DNA from 2 places in the Rossellomorea sp. ABR4_004 genome. Region 1 is predicted to be linked to the other one. Evidence: predicted binding sites of a transcription regulator. Region 1 holds the regulator's gene; the other holds the start of a gene.
The links. Region 1 encodes Rex, which represses fermentation and respiration genes when NADH is low (regulators of the CRP and FNR family bind a similar motif). Its sites were predicted from a motif close to TTGTGAAATATTTCACAA; they were not measured.
Positions count from the first base shown of each region.

Region 2: a site for Rex is predicted at 5,394-5,411, ahead of ACXAF2_RS02520 (cytochrome c oxidase subunit II). Genes of this name have one in related genera too.

Region 1 is NZ_JBSWVM010000004.1:139,593-147,544, reverse strand. Features, by position in the region: gene tsaD (tRNA (adenosine(37)-N6)-threonylcarbamoyltransferase complex transferase subunit TsaD) at 1-711, shown strand, start outside; gene ACXAF2_RS20730 (ABC-F family ATP-binding cassette domain-containing protein) at 1,064-3,010, opposite strand; gene ACXAF2_RS20725 (redox-sensing transcriptional repressor Rex) at 3,200-3,877, shown strand; gene ACXAF2_RS20720 (twin-arginine translocase TatA/TatE family subunit) at 3,932-4,102, shown strand; gene tatC (twin-arginine translocase subunit TatC) at 4,118-4,891, shown strand; gene ACXAF2_RS20710 (YdiK family protein) at 4,907-5,113, opposite strand; gene ACXAF2_RS20705 (lysostaphin resistance A-like protein) at 5,110-5,853, opposite strand; gene groES (co-chaperone GroES) at 6,182-6,469, shown strand; gene groL (chaperonin GroEL) at 6,523-7,952, shown strand, end outside.
Region 2 is NZ_JBSWVM010000001.1:445,646-453,597, reverse strand. Features, by position in the region: gene ACXAF2_RS02540 (ATP-dependent DNA helicase) at 1-256, shown strand, start outside; gene ACXAF2_RS02535 (carboxypeptidase M32) at 427-1,941, shown strand; gene ACXAF2_RS02530 (GyrI-like domain-containing protein) at 1,964-2,437, shown strand; gene ACXAF2_RS02525 (b(o/a)3-type cytochrome-c oxidase subunit 1) at 3,027-4,673, opposite strand; gene ACXAF2_RS02520 (cytochrome c oxidase subunit II) at 4,675-5,151, opposite strand; gene ACXAF2_RS02515 (hypothetical protein) at 5,532-5,666, shown strand; gene ACXAF2_RS02510 (SDR family NAD(P)-dependent oxidoreductase) at 5,734-6,504, shown strand; gene ACXAF2_RS02505 (chemotaxis protein CheX) at 6,561-7,010, opposite strand; gene ACXAF2_RS02500 (type III polyketide synthase) at 7,212-7,952, shown strand, end outside.

The DNA of each region.
Region 1 (7,952 bases):
GCTTTTGCTCATAACAAACCTTTGGTAGGTGTTCATCACATTGCAGGACATATTTACGCCAATCGATTAGTGAAAGAAATGAAGTTTCCTTTGCTTTCATTAGTTGTTTCCGGAGGCCATACAGAACTTGTGTTCATGAAAGAACACGGTTCGTTTCAAGTGATCGGCGAGACCCGGGACGATGCAGCCGGGGAAGCCTATGATAAAGTGGCCAGGACCTTGAGTCTTCCGTATCCGGGAGGACCCCATATCGATCGGTTGGCTCATGAAGGGGAACCCAGTCTTGATTTGCCACGTGCATGGCTTGAAGAGGGTTCCTATGATTTTAGTTTCAGTGGATTGAAGTCGGCGGTTATTAACACGCTACACAATGCGAAGCAAAAAGGAGTAACCATTCATCCACAGGATTTGGCAGCGAGCTTTCAGGCCAGTGTGATTGATGTGTTAGTGTCCAAAACCGTTAAAGCTGTAAAGGAATATGGAGTGGAACAAGTATTACTGGCTGGTGGAGTGGCAGCCAATAAGGGCTTGCGTTCTGTCCTTCAAGAAGTGTTTGAAGAGGTGGAAGCGGAGTTGATCATCCCTCCGTTATCTCTTTGTACGGACAATGCAGCTATGATCGCAGCTGCTGGAACGGTTTTATTTGAACAAGGAAAAAGAGGAAGCATGGATATGAATGCTCATCCTGGTCTTGATATCGAGAATTTCTAAATGGGAAAGCTTAAACGAGAAACTTCGTTTAAGCTTTTTTTATTGCGTACAGTTATTGTTCTCGGGTTTTGTTGATATCTTGTGAGTGAATGAGAGGAGAAAGGAACGAACATACGTTTTATCAACAGGTTGTGGATAAAATGTTAGTAACTACATAAATGATGTGTACACTATGTGAAAAAGTTGTAGTGGGAATGACCTATTATTTGGAAGGTTCTGTGGATAACTTACATTGTAATTGTGGATTATGTGGAAAACATCTGTTAATAACGGATAAACGGGATTTGGATTGTGGATAATGATGTGGAATAAGAAAGGATTGGGGTTCGATAGTTATCCCCAATCCTGTGGATTATTGTTCTTCTTGAAGAATCTCCTCAAGTTCTGTCCATTCTTCCAATAGAGAATCAAGCTCTTCTTTTGCTTTTGTGAGGGAGTCATTGATGTCCTGGACTTTTTCATGATCTTGAAAAATATTTGGGTCACAGAGAAGATCCTCTTTTAACTGGATGTCTTCTTCAAGAGCTTCCATGAGACCTTCAATTTCTTCTACTCTGCGTTTTCGTTGACGCTCAAGCTTCTTTGCCTCTTTATCAATCTTGTGTGACTGTTTTTGAGTGGTACCCTGTGATGACACTTGTTTTCCTTGTTCGATCCGCTCGAGTGCAGCCAATTCTTCCTGCTGTTGTAATTTCTCTACATAATAATCGTAATCGCCAAGGTATTCGGTCGATCCCTTTTTGGACAGTTCTACAACCTTTGTAGCAATTCGATTGATGAAATAACGGTCGTGTGATACAAAGAGAATCGTCCCAGGGTAGTCAATCAAGGCATTCTCCAGCACTTCTTTACTGTCCAGATCCAGATGGTTCGTCGGTTCATCCAGGATCAAGACATTCCCTTTTTCCATCATGAGCTTGGAAAGTGCCAAACGTGCCTTCTCTCCACCACTTAGTGTGGAAACAGGCTTTAAGACATCTTCCCCTGAGAATAAGAAGTTTCCAAGTACAGTGCGGATTTCTTTTTCCATTTTCATTGGGTATTCGTCCCACAGTTCATTTAAGACGGTCTTATTTGAAGATAGTTCGGCTTGTTCTTGATCATAATAACTAATCGAAATATTTGATCCGAATTTAAATGCTCCTTCCAGAGGTTGCAGTTTATTGACCAATGTTTTCAAAAGGGTCGATTTCCCGATACCGTTTGGACCAACAAGAGCGATACTGTCTCCCTTTTTAACAGAGAAGTCGATGTGAGATGAAATCTGTTCGTCTTGTCCATATCCGATGGTGAGGTCTTGGACGTGAAGAACATCATTTCCACTTGGGCGATCAATTTGAAAAGCAAAGTTGGCAGATTTCTCATCACCTAAAGGTCTATCCATCTTGTCCATTCGTTCCAGCTTTTTTCTGCGGCTTTGGGCCATCTTGGTCGTCGAAGCACGGGCGATATTCCGTTGAATGAAGTCTTCGAGTTTCGCGACCTCCTGTTGCTGGCGCTCGAACATCTTGAGATCCTTTTCGTAGTCTTCTGCTTTCTGTTCAAGGTATTTACTGTAGTTACCGTGGTATTTCTTGCTTCGATTCCGGGAAATCTCATACACTTGATTGACGACGCTATCCAGGAAGTACCGGTCATGGGAAACGATCAGGACGGCTCCTTCATAGCTTTGAAGGTACGTCTCAAGCCACGATAAAGTCTCAATATCAAGATGGTTGGTCGGCTCATCAAGAATAAGAATGTCAGGTTTGGTTAAAAGAAGTTTCCCAAGGGCGAGACGGGTTTTCTGGCCACCGCTCAATGTGGATATCTTTGTTTCGTAATCGAAATCTGCGAAATTCAATCCGTGAAGGACAGAGCGGATATCGGCTTCATATTGGTAACCACCGGAATCCTTGAACCTGACTTGAAGCTCATCGTATTCTTTTAATACGCGTTGATAGAGTTCGTCTTGTTCATACACCGAAGGATCGGCCATCTGCTGCTCCAATGTTCTTAATTGCTTTTCCTGTCTCTGCAATTCCTCGAAGACGGTCAGCATTTCCGACCAAATGGATAGGTCGGACTCCAAGCCGGTATTCTGAGCCAGGTACCCAATGGAAACCCCTTTTGGTTTCGTGATGTCTCCGGAATCATAGGAGAGATGACCTGCAATTATTTTTAAAAGAGTCGACTTTCCCGCTCCGTTGCGTCCGACGAGAGCCACCCGATCTCTTGTCTGTATTTCAAGCTTAATATTTGATAGGATATTATCGGCACCAAAGTTTTTCGTTAATTGATTCACTTGTAGTAGAATCATGACGTTTCACCTCTATTTCATAGTGCTAGTGTACCGTATTTGGGAGGGGGACGGCAATAAATCGACTATTAATCTTCGTACACTTAGGATAAAATATAGTGTATGATGGGTAGTAGAGTTTTAAATTCTGTATGCTTTCTATTTTGGAAGCGGTATCAGAGGTTTTGAATAGATGTGGGGGAATACAATATGAACCAGGATACAACGAAAATTCCACAGGCAACGGCTAAGCGCCTTCCGCTATATTATCGCTTTATCAAGAATCTGTACTCGTCGGGAAAGCAGAGGGTTTCATCGAAAGAATTGAGTGAAGCGGTGAAGGTTGATTCTGCCACGATACGCAGAGATTTTTCTTATTTTGGTGCGTTAGGTAAAAAGGGTTATGGATACAATGTCAATTACCTGCTATCCTTTTTTCGAAAGACATTAGATCAAGATGCCATTACGAAAGTTGTGCTGATAGGTGTAGGAAATCTCGGTACAGCGTTTCTTCATTATAATTTCATAAAAAATAATAATACTAAGATTGAAATGGCTTTTGAAGTAGATGAAAAGAAGGTTGGGACACAAATCAGCGATGTACCCGTTTTTCATTTAGATGATTTAGAAGAGGGCCTTGAAGGGCATGATATTGAAGTGGCCATTCTGACGGTTCCGGCATCATCTGCTCAAAATATCACAGACCGATTGGTTTCTTCTAATATTAAGGGGATCCTGAATTTCACTCCTGCGAGATTAACCGTGCCGGACCATATTCGCGTGCATCATATTGATCTGGCAGTGGAGCTTCAATCACTGGTATACTTCTTAAAGCATTATTCAGAGGATGACACGGAAATGTCACAAGATGGAATCATATCCGAATAGAAAATGATTCGTATATACGTTATGATAGAATGGTAAAAGAGGAGGTGTCTCATTATGTTAGGTGCAGGTAGTATCGTACTGATAACGGTTGTTGCTTTACTGATCTTTGGACCAAAGAAATTGCCTGAGTTAGGGAAAGCAGCTGGTAATACATTACGCGAATTTAAAAATGCAACAAAGGGCTTAGCAGATGATGAGGACGACAATAGTAAAAAAGCTAAGTAGGGTAGGATGAACGCCATGAGTCAAAGTCAAAGAGACATGACAGTCTATGAACATATAGGAGAATTGCAAAAACGACTCATGTTTGTAGTCGTTTTCTTCTTGTTAGCGGTAATCGTGAGCTTTTTTCTTGCGGAGCCGCTGATTCGATATTTGCAGCACGCGGATGAAGCGAAAGAATTGACGATGAACGCCTTTCGGATTACAGACCCTCTCAAAATCTATATGGAAATGATCATGTTTATTGCAATCATCATGACATCACCCATCATTTTATTTCAAGTATGGTCGTTCGTAAGTCCAGGCTTATATGAGAAAGAGAGGAAGGTAACGCTTAGTTACATACCGATTTCTGTCATTCTTTTCTTAGGTGGATTGTCATTTTCATATTTTATCTTGTTTCCATATGTTGTGAAATTCATGATGGGTTTATCTACCAATCTGAATATCCAGCAAGTGATTGGAATTAATGAATACTTTCATTTCCTGTTTCAAATAACCATTCCATTTGGGTTTCTATTTCAACTGCCGGTTATTATGCTGTTTCTGACACGCCTGGGGATTATTACCCCTATGCTGCTTGCGCAAATGAGAAAAGTGGCGTACTTCATATTGTTAGTCGTCGCGGCTTTTATTACACCGCCGGACATCGTCTCCCATTTAATGGTAACTGTTCCTTTGCTTCTTCTTTATGAAATCAGTATTTGGATTTCTAAAATTGGATATAAAAAGGTGTTAGAAGCAGAACAAAAGCTTGAAATGGAACAGTTCGAGGATATAAATAAGGATTGATCAAATGATCAATCCTTATTTTTTATTCTCTATTTTCTTTTTGATTTTGAAATGCAGCAGCACCATCCGCAACCCGGACCCAAAATCAAGGGTTGCCAGAAAAACGAGCATATAAGTGAAAAATCCCCAACCATCATCCTGTACATTTTGCACAGCAAAGTATGTGAAGAGCACACCGAGAAGGAGATAGATCACGCCTGAGAATAATGGTGATCTCCTCATAGAAATAATCCTCCAATAAATCCTTGTATTTGTTCAGCTTCGTTGATCATCTTTTCAATTTCATCCTTATAGATAGATTGCATTAGAACGACCGTTGTATTCATGGCAACATGGGCAAATATTGGAACCAGGATCCGCTTCGTTTTGACATAAAGAAACGCAAACGTAAAGCCCATAGCAGAGTACAAGATCACATGCTCAGGCTCAAAATGAGCAAGGGCAAAGATAACAGAGCTGATTAATGCGGCGAAGAAGAAATTCATCTTCTCATAAAGAACACCGAAGATAATCTTTCTGAATACAATCTCTTCCAGTATAGGTCCGATGATTGCAGCGACCATCATTGAAAGAGGTACCCTTTCAATAATACTGATAATCATCTGAGTGTTTTCAGATCCCATCTCGATTCCCAGCGCATACTCGACTTGTATGGCGACGGATTGAGCAATGAACGCCATAAAGATTCCGACTACAGCCCATACAATGGACCCCCCTGCTTTCATGGGAGAGGTTCGTTCGAGTCCTGTACTTGTTTCACTCTTCCTTAGAATGCTCCACACAACGAGCAGGGTTAAGGTAAAGCTGATCACGAGCCAGTATCCCGGAACAACATTCCTAACTGTATCTTCGGGCTGACCTAGGACATCCACACCAATTTTAAATAGTAAAGGTATGCCTACAACGCTTGAAAGCTGCATGACAATATAGGTAATTAAGATATATCCGAAATGTTTTTTCAACGTATGATCTCCTTTAGCACCTGTTAGATGAGGAACAACTTCATTCCATCTTGAACTCACTCTTGTACAATTCTACTAAGAAAAGAGGAACTGTTCAAATCTGAGGGTTTTGTAAGAATTGTCACACTTCAATCGCCTTAAGTAATAAAGCCATATGAGAAGGCATAGTATAGGAGGGTGTGAAAAAAAGAGAAATATGACGAAAAAAATTTTAAGCAGGACTCTTGCAAAATGAAAACGAATTAATTAATATAATAGTTGTGTTAGCACTCACAACAAGCGAGTGCTAATAAATATCATTTACATAATTTCAAGGAGGTTGTTTCACTTGTTAAAACCACTAGGTGATCGCGTCGTTATCGAGCTAGTTGAGTCAGAAGAAAAAACAGCAAGCGGTATTGTGCTACCGGATTCCGCAAAGGAAAAGCCACAAGAAGGTAAAGTGATGGCTGTAGGTACTGGTCGCATTCTTGACAACGGTGAGCGCGTTGCTCTTGAGGTAGCTGTCGGCGATCGAATCATTTTCTCTAAATACGCTGGTACAGAAGTGAAATACCAAGGCACAGAATACCTGATCCTTCGTGATAGCGATATTCTGGCTGTAGTTGGCGAATAATCAAACTTCGTATATAAACAATACTTTATTTAAATAAGAGGAGGACTTTAACAATGGCTAAAGATATTAAATTCAGCGAAGAAGCACGCCGTTCCATGCTTCGCGGTGTCGATCAATTAGCAAATGCAGTAAAAGTAACTCTTGGACCAAAAGGACGTAACGTGGTACTTGAGAAAAAATTCGGTTCACCACTTATTACAAATGATGGTGTAACAATTGCGAAAGAAATCGAACTGGAAGATGCATTCGAAAACATGGGTGCAAAACTGGTTGCTGAAGTAGCAAGCAAAACAAATGAAATCGCCGGTGACGGTACAACGACTGCAACGGTCCTTGCTCAAGCGATGATCCGTGAAGGTCTTAAAAACGTAACAGCCGGTGCTAACCCTGTTGGCGTTCGTAAAGGGATCGAAAAAGCGGTTCAAGCTGCCATCGAAGAATTAAAAGTGATCTCTAAGCCGATCGAAGGTAAAGATTCCATCGCTCAAGTTGCGGCAATCTCAGCTGCTGACGAAGAAGTGGGTCAACTGATTGCAGAAGCAATGGAGCGCGTTGGTAACGACGGCGTTATCACAATCGAAGAATCTAAAGGTTTCACTACTGAACTTGATGTAGTAGAAGGAATGCAGTTCGACCGTGGATATGCATCTCCATACATGGTCACTGATTCTGATAAAATGGAAGCTGTTCTTGAAAATCCATACATCTTAATCACTGACAAGAAAATCGGCAACATCCAGGAAGTACTTCCTGTTCTTGAGCAAGTCGTACAACAAGGTAAACCACTATTAATGGTAGCGGAAGATGTTGAAGGTGAAGCTCTTGCAACGCTTGTTGTGAACAAACTTCGCGGTACATTCAACGCGGTTGCTGTTAAAGCACCTGGCTTCGGTGACCGTCGTAAAGCAATGCTTGAAGATTTAGCGGTTCTTACTGGTGGAGAAGTGATCACAGAAGATCTTGGATTGGATCTTAAATCTGCGAACATCACTCAACTAGGCCGCGCTGCGAAAGTAGTCGTAACGAAAGAAAACACGACTGTCGTAGAAGGTTCTGGAGATCCTGAAAAAATCGCAGCTCGCGTAAACCAAATCCGTGCTCAATTAGAAGAGTCAACTTCTGAATTCGACAAGGAAAAATTACAAGAGCGTCTTGCTAAGCTTGCAGGTGGAGTAGCAGTCGTGAAAGTCGGAGCTGCAACTGAAACTGAGCTTAAAGAGCGTAAACTTCGTATCGAAGACGCATTGAACTCTACTCGTGCAGCAGTAGAAGAAGGTATCGTGTCCGGTGGTGGTACTGCCCTTGTGAACGTATACAACAAAGTAGCATCTATCGAAGCGGATGCAGATGTTGCAACAGGTATCAACATCGTGCTGCGTGCTCTTGAAGAGCCGATCCGTCAAATTGCTCACAACGCTGGATTAGAAGGTTCTATCATCGTAGAACGTCTGAAGAAGGAAGACGTAGGTGTCGGTTTCAACGC
Region 2 (7,952 bases), on a different contig from region 1:
CCAAGTCGTTATCTACTCCCTCCCATTCCCTCCTAAAGATCCTGTGTTTGATGCGAAACGAAATCATGCTGAAAACTCAGTGGAAGAAGTGGATATTCCCTACATGCTCCTTCGGCTGAGACAGGGAATTGGTCGATTGATTCGGACGAGCGAGGACAAAGGAAGCGTTCATGTTTTGGTTAACGGTCATGAAGCAGCACATAAACAGTTGGTAGAATCCGTATTACCAGTTGGAATTGAAGTGTTGAATTCATAAAGTGTTGAAAGAGCCGCCTGAATTGGGCGGTTTTTTTCTGTATGAAGAGACATCTCCTCTTCGACTACTATGACTTCTCTAATCGTCTCTCTATCAATCTTTCTAACCCAAGTTGCCAGAAAAATATGATAAAATAGATTGAATGTTAAAAAAAGGGGGCTATTTTTAGAATGAAAGAATCAGTAATAGAAATAAGAGATCGTTTCCATGATTATGTAAAAAAAATGTCTGCCTACAACGAAGCACTTGGTTTGATGTTCTGGGATTTACGGACAGGTGCTCCGAAAAATGGCGTTGAACAACGATCTGAAGTCATCGGGATGCTTTCATCTGAGCTTTTTGAAATGTCGACCTCAAATGAAATGGCTGCATACCTGACTAAACTGTCGCCAGAAATGGAAAAATTGGATAACATGACACAAAAGCTGTTAGAAGAGTGTCAAAAAGAGTATGATCGGAATAAAAAAATTCCCGCTTCTGAATATAGGGAATACGTGGTGTTACAATCGAAAGCTGAAGGTGTATGGGAAGAAGCCAAAGAAAAAGCGGATTTCTCTATGTTTCAGCCCTATTTAGAAAAACTGGTTGCATTTACGAAACGCTTTATTGATTATTGGGGCTACGAAGGTAACAAATATAATACGTTACTGGATATGTATGAGCCAGGTGTAACCGTTGAAGTGTTAGACAATGTATTTGGCGACCTTCGAGATCAAATTGTCCCGCTTGTACATAAGATTTCCGAATCGGAACATAAGCCACATACTGATTTCCTCTTTGAACACTTTCCAAAGGATAAGCAAAAGGATTTCAGCTTAAAGATCCTTGAGCAAATGGGGTATGATTTCAACTCAGGGAGATTGGATGAGACGGTCCATCCATTTGCGATTGGTTTAAACCCTGGTGATGTTAGGGTAACAACTAAATATGACGAGAAGGATTGGAGAACAGCCGTGTTCGGGACAATCCATGAAGGTGGACATGCTCTGTATGAGCAGAACATTTCCAAGGATTTGATTGGTACGCCACTATGCACTGGAACGTCTATGGGGATTCATGAATCTCAATCTCTGTTCTATGAAAACTTTGTAGGAAGAGATCATTCTTTCTGGAAGCATAATTATTCATTACTGAAGGATTTCTCTTCAGGACAGTTTGATTCCGTTGAACAGGACGATTTCTATCGGGCAATCAATGAATCGAAGCCATCCTTAATCCGAATCGAAGCGGATGAACTAACGTACGCGTTACATATTATCATCCGGTATGAAATAGAAAAGGGATTATTTAATGATGAGATTGACGTGAAGGATCTACCTGAAATCTGGAATCAGAAATATGAAGAGTACTTGGGTATCCGCCCTTCCCATAACGGTGAAGGTGTCCTTCAAGATGTTCATTGGGCCGGTGGGAGCTTCGGTTACTTTCCGTCTTATGCATTAGGATATATGTACGCTGCACAGTTTAAACGCGCTATGTTAAAAGATCTTCCTCATTACGAAGAGCTGTTGGAAGAGGGGAATCTTGCTCCCATCAGAGAATGGCTGACAACAAACGTCCATCAGTGGGGCAAGATGAAAAAACCGCTGGAAATCATCAGGGAAGTGACCGGAGAAGGGCTTAATGCAAAGTACTTGGCCGACTATTTAACGGAGAAGTATTCAAAGGTATATTCCTTGAATTAACGAATACATTGGAGGCAAAATCATGGAAGTTAACGTTGCATCATTAGAGGATAAATTGCTTGTTGGAATAGGCTGGACAGGTCCGTATGGAAGAGGGGCTGAGATCCCGAGACTATTCACTAAGTTTCTACAGATGATCCCATCCATTCACCATATCAATGGAGATGAAGATGAATGCATATACGCTCCTTTCCATGACAGAGCGACTGATTTTACGTATTATTGTACGGTAGAGGTTGATCGTGTGGAAAAGCTTCCACCAGGGTTAGTGGAACTGTCTCTCCCTGCAGGCGTCTATGCTCACGCTCTTTATGAAGGGCTGTCAACGGAAGTAGAACAAGCATACTTTTCGATCTTTCATTGGATTAAGGAAAATGGGTATGAAAAAGACTACTCCAGACTGAGTGTCGAGAAGTATCTATCTCAGGATAGAGAGATCAACGAAACGGAAGATAAGCGGAAATTAGAGTTGTTTGTTCCAATTAAAGAGAAATAGAAAAGAGGCTGCCCGAGGCAGCCTCTTTTCTATTAGTATACATTTAGTTATTTCGTTCCTGCCCAAGCCGCCTCCGCTTTTCGCGATGTCCAGCTCCAGGTCTTAGAGGCTCGAGGTCATAAGCCAAGTAACCCAAAAAGGCAAAGAGAGCCTTTCCGGGTTACTCGTCTTATGCTTGTCGCCCCAGGGCGAGCCGCCTCCGCTTTTCGCGATGTCCAGCTCCAGGGCTTAGAGGCTCGAGGTCATAAGTCAGCCCCACCAAAAAGGCAAAGAGCGCCTTTCCGGTGGGGCCGCCTTATGCTTGTCGCCTCTGGGCAAAGCCCTTCCGCTTTTCGCGATGTCCAGCTCCAGGGCTTAGAGGCTCGAGGTCATAAGTCAGCCCCACCAAAAAGGCAAAGAGCGCCTTTCCGGTGGGGCCGCCTTATGCTTGTCGCCTCTGGGCAAAGCCCTTCCGCTTTTCGCGATGTCCAGCTCCAGGGCTTAGAGGCTCGAGGTCATAAGCCAAGTAACCCAAAAAGGCAAAGAGCGCCTTTTTGGGTTACTCGTCTTATGCTTGTCGCCCCAGGGCGAGCCGCCTCCGCTTTTCTATTTACCACAAACGATATCCCTTAGATGCAGGAGGAGCATTTTGAATCATGTCTATGAATGGAACGGTATAGGCAACGAGAATGAGAGCTGCTAAGATGGTTAACCAAATCCTCCAGTTTTCAAGAGCCATTGGTGTTTTCTCAGCGGCTTCAGCTTTTTCACCGACCGGGAATTCTTCCTCTCCTTTAGGTGCGAAGAATGCCAGATTGATAAAGATGTATAGAACCAGAATGATACCTATAAAAAGGATCGTCCCCCCGATGGCTTGTGCGATTTGATATGGAATCCATTCAAGGGCTTGCGGTGCGTCCCCATAAGTTGAAAAGGAGGATCTTCTTGGGGCTCCGAGTAAGCCGGCAGCATGCATGGCACCTGACATGATGCCCATTCCTGCAGACCACACAATGGCTTGCACGATCGCCAGCTTATTCATTGCTTTCGTCAAGACGCGTCCTGTTAAATGAGGTACGAGCCAATAGGCAATACCGAAAAACGTTAACACAACAGAGGTAGCCAAGGTTAAGTGAAAGTGACCGGTCACCCAGATGGTGTTATGAACAACCTGGTTCATCTGGTTCGATGCATTGATTAATCCACCTGCTCCTGCAGGGATAAAGGCAACCATGCCGATAAATGGCACTGTAAAGCGTGCATCTCCCCATGGTAACTTTTTAAACCATCCAAACAATCCGGTTGCTCCTTTTGATCTGCCGTACATTTCAAAGGTTGCGAACAGAGAAAATGCAGTCATCAAGGAAGGGATGACAACCATAAAGGTAAGAACAACCTGTAAAAACTTCCAATACGCGTCGATTCCCGGTTCCACTAATTGGTGATGAAAACCAACCGGGATAGAGAATAGGAGGAACAATATAAAGGAAAGTCTGGCTAACGAATCTGAAAATATTTTTCCGCCAATGATTTTTGGAATGATGACATACCATGCCATATAGGCAGGCAGCAGCCAAAAATATACAAGGGGATGACCGAAATACCAGAATAATGTTCTGCTAACAAGTACATCTACCCGATCAACGAGACCAAGAGACCAAGGAAGTAGCTGGAATAAAACGGTTCCAGCCACACCAATGGTGGCGACAATCCATAAGACGGTATTGATGATGGCCATGAATGTTAACAGAGGGCTTGGTTGTCCAGGGTTTTCTTTTCGCCAGCTTACATATTTGATGATCATGCCGGCTCCGCCCAACCAGCTTCCAACAACGACGAAGGTCAACCCTAAGTAGAATATCCAGTGGGCCTGCAAAGGAGCATAGAAAGTGTAAAGTACAGTTGCTTCATTTAATAGAATCATAACAGCGGCCATGATTGTGCCGATAAGCATAACCCAGAAGCCTAACCAGCCAAACAAGCGGGATTTCCCGGAATAGGTGCCGGAAGTTCGCGAAATGGCAGCATGCTGGAATCCTAAGATGAAGAAAGTGGTCAATACTAATCCCAGTAATACACCGTGAACCGTTAACACCTGATAATAGCCGATCCCTGCAGGCAATGTGAACTTTCCTGACCTTACCAGCACTTGTAATAATCCTGCTAATCCTCCTAGAACCAAGGCAATAAATCCTACATAAATATGTGCCATCGCCAATGTAGCATCTCTTTTATCAATCCTTACAAATTGTTTCATTTTAGTCCACCACCTTAATCATAGATTTCATTGTGTGATGACCTACACCACAATATTCATTACAGACAACGAGAAATTCCCCTGACTTATCAAGGGTTGTAGTATATTCACTAACAAACCCTGGTTCAAGCATCATATTAATATTTGTTCCTGCAACTTCAAATCCGTGAACTACATCTTTTGTTGTGGCGATGACCTTAAGAGTAGATCCTTTTGGTATTTCGATTTCCCCGGGCGTGTAAAGAAAGGCAGATGCGACAAACACTAATTCGTAATCCCAAGCCTTTCCCTCTACTTTCTTCAACCCCGGCTCGTTAAAAGGCGAGGTTTTATCCACTTGCTCGGGATTGACGTATGCCTTCGCGCTTGGAGGTTGATGTCCTTGGTGAAAAGCACTGATGCCTAAAATAATTAAAAATAAAATAAGAGCCCCTGTTCCTAACGTTAACCACCATTTTTCATAACGATGCATGTGCATGTATACCACTCCTTCAGTATTAAAAACGATTTAAAAATAGGATGAATACCCCTAGCCATGTAAGCACTAAAAATCCGCCTAAAAACAGGACGGAAGTAAAAGTGCCTTTTAAAGAAGTAGACTCTTCGACCTTAACCTCTGTTTTTTGATGAAATTCCGGTTTCGGCATATATCTCATTCCTTCCATTCATTGGATGATTGATTTTGTTATCACTATCATAAAGGTGTAAACCGCTATGAATCTGTGATAAATGTCACAGGTTACTTGAAATATTGTGAAAAAAATGTGAAGTCATGAAGGGATTGGCCCCTCAACTGGTTCACATCTGTCAAGAATGTGCATAGAGTGTATGAGTGGGCAATTTATGGGAGGCTATTCGATGGAAAAATATTATTGTAAACAATGCTGTCAGATATATTCTGAGAAAACGGTTTGTCCTCAATGTCACATTGATGTCGAGGGGAAAATCAATATTCATGTTCAAAATGGACAAGGAAATAAGAAAAACGGTTAAAGTTTTATCAATAAAAGGACTGTGTTAATATATAGAAGATTCAAATAATGGGTAAGGTGGTGTGAGGATGTATTTACCTTCATTTTCATTAAACGATAAATTGGCAGTGGTCACCGGGGCAGGCCGTGGAATTGGACGAGCTCTCAGTATTGGTTTAGCAGAAGCAGGAGCGGATGTTGTCCTGCTATCTAGAACGCGGAATGATTTAGAAGATGTGGCAAGTGAAATAGATAAGCTGGGTAGAAAATCATATATCATCCCTACAGATATAACATCAAGGGAAGAAATTCGAAAAGCGATTGCTTACATAGAAGATCAAAAACGTTCCATTGATATTCTGATTAATAACGCAGGAATGAATATCCGTTCAACTGCCCTTGAGGTTACGGATCAAGAGTGGCAAACCATCATGGATACAAATTTAAAATCCGCTTTTATGATGAGTCAGGAAACAGGTAAACATATGAAGGAAAAGAAGCAGGGGAAAATCATTAACATAGCGTCTGTTGCTGGTCATGTTGCCTTACGTACGGGGGTTGTGTATGCTTCGACGAAAGCAGCCATGATTCAAATGACGAAGGTTTTAGCCATGGAATGGGGAAAATACAATATCAATGTGAATAGTATCGGGCCTTGGTATTTTAAAACACCATTAACGGCAGAATTATTGCAAAATGAAGAATATGTAAATGATATTTTGGCCGTAACACCTTTAAAAAGAATCGGTGAACTGGAAGAACTTGTGGGACCGGCTGTTTTCCTATCCTCGGATGCTTCGAATTATGTAACCGGTCAAACCATTTATGTAGATGGCGGCATGACGATTCAAGGTTTCTAAACATTAAAAGGCTAACCAACATACTTGAGGTTAGCCTTTTATCTATTTCAGGGCAATTATTCAATCATTAGAATCACTAAGAAATGTCCCACATTCTCAATGACTATGGGCAGCTTTAGGGCTTTTTCGAACCCGTACATTTTTGATTGACCAACAATGACGGTAGGGGGAGTGATGTCCAGGGTATGGCCGGCTTGAGCTAATAGAGTTGCAAGGTTGCCTGCAATCATATTTCCTAATTCACCTGCAAAAGATTCAAGCATTTCTCCTTCTAATGGCATACCGAACATTGAAGCCCCCAGGGAACGAAAGCACTCTTCTTCACCATCTAGAATCATTCGGCCCCTTACATCCCCGGTAATTCCAATGAGTACACCGATTTTATGCTGACTAAAGGGCTCAGTCAATAACGAGGGCTGTAAAACGTCAATGTATAAGGGGATCACCCCTTTAATGGCTTCAATTGAACTATTTAAAATATCTGTTACACTTCTCGTTAAAATCATGTCGTATCCTCCGCTATTTTGTCACTGTAATCATACCATAATACCCGGTACTAAAGATGTGTAATTTAGTATTATTTTCATAATAATGAACTTTTTGGAGGATTTAATCACTCCTTTTGTAAAAGAAGAGGAATCCAATACATGATTTTTGAGTGGATGGAAAAGCTATCCTTACATGGAAGTGTAAGGAGTGATTTGATTATGCCCAAAATTCTCTCAGTCGAAACCGAGATTCCCCCTGTGAAAATTACGCAAAAAGAAGCGGCAGAATTTGCGAAACAGTTGTTTTCCAAAAATTTTAAAGATATCGGACGTCTTCTCTCCGTGTTTGAAAATGGTGAAATAGACAGCCGTTATTTCGTAAAAGATATCGACTGGTTCTCAGAAGAGCATACCTTTCAAGAAAAAAATGATGAATTCATTCATCATGCAGTTGAATTAGGCAGCAAAGTTGTTAAGAAGAGCTTATCCCGACATCAACTTACATTAGAAAATATTGATGCGATTATTACGATATCAACCTCAGGGATAGCGACACCAAGTCTCGAAGCGAGAATCATGAATCATCTGCCATTCTCACCTCATGTAAAACGAATACCAATTTGGGGATTGGGGTGTGCAGGTGGAGCGAGTGGATTGTCACGTGCCTATGAATACTGTTTAGCATTTCCTAAAGCGAATGTCCTCGTCCTTTCCATTGAACTTTGTTCTCTCACCTTTCAGCATGGAGATCGGTCAAAGAGCAATCTGATTGGTACATCGTTATTTGCGGATGGGGTGGCTTGTGCCGTTATATGTGGTGATGATAGTCCAGTGCTTAAAGGCATTTCGCATCCTTTGCCAACCATATTTGCCACTCAGTCGACACTGCTCCGGGATTCCCTTGATGTGATGGGGTGGGAAGTAAAGAATAATGGACTGTATGTGGTGTTTTCAAAGGAT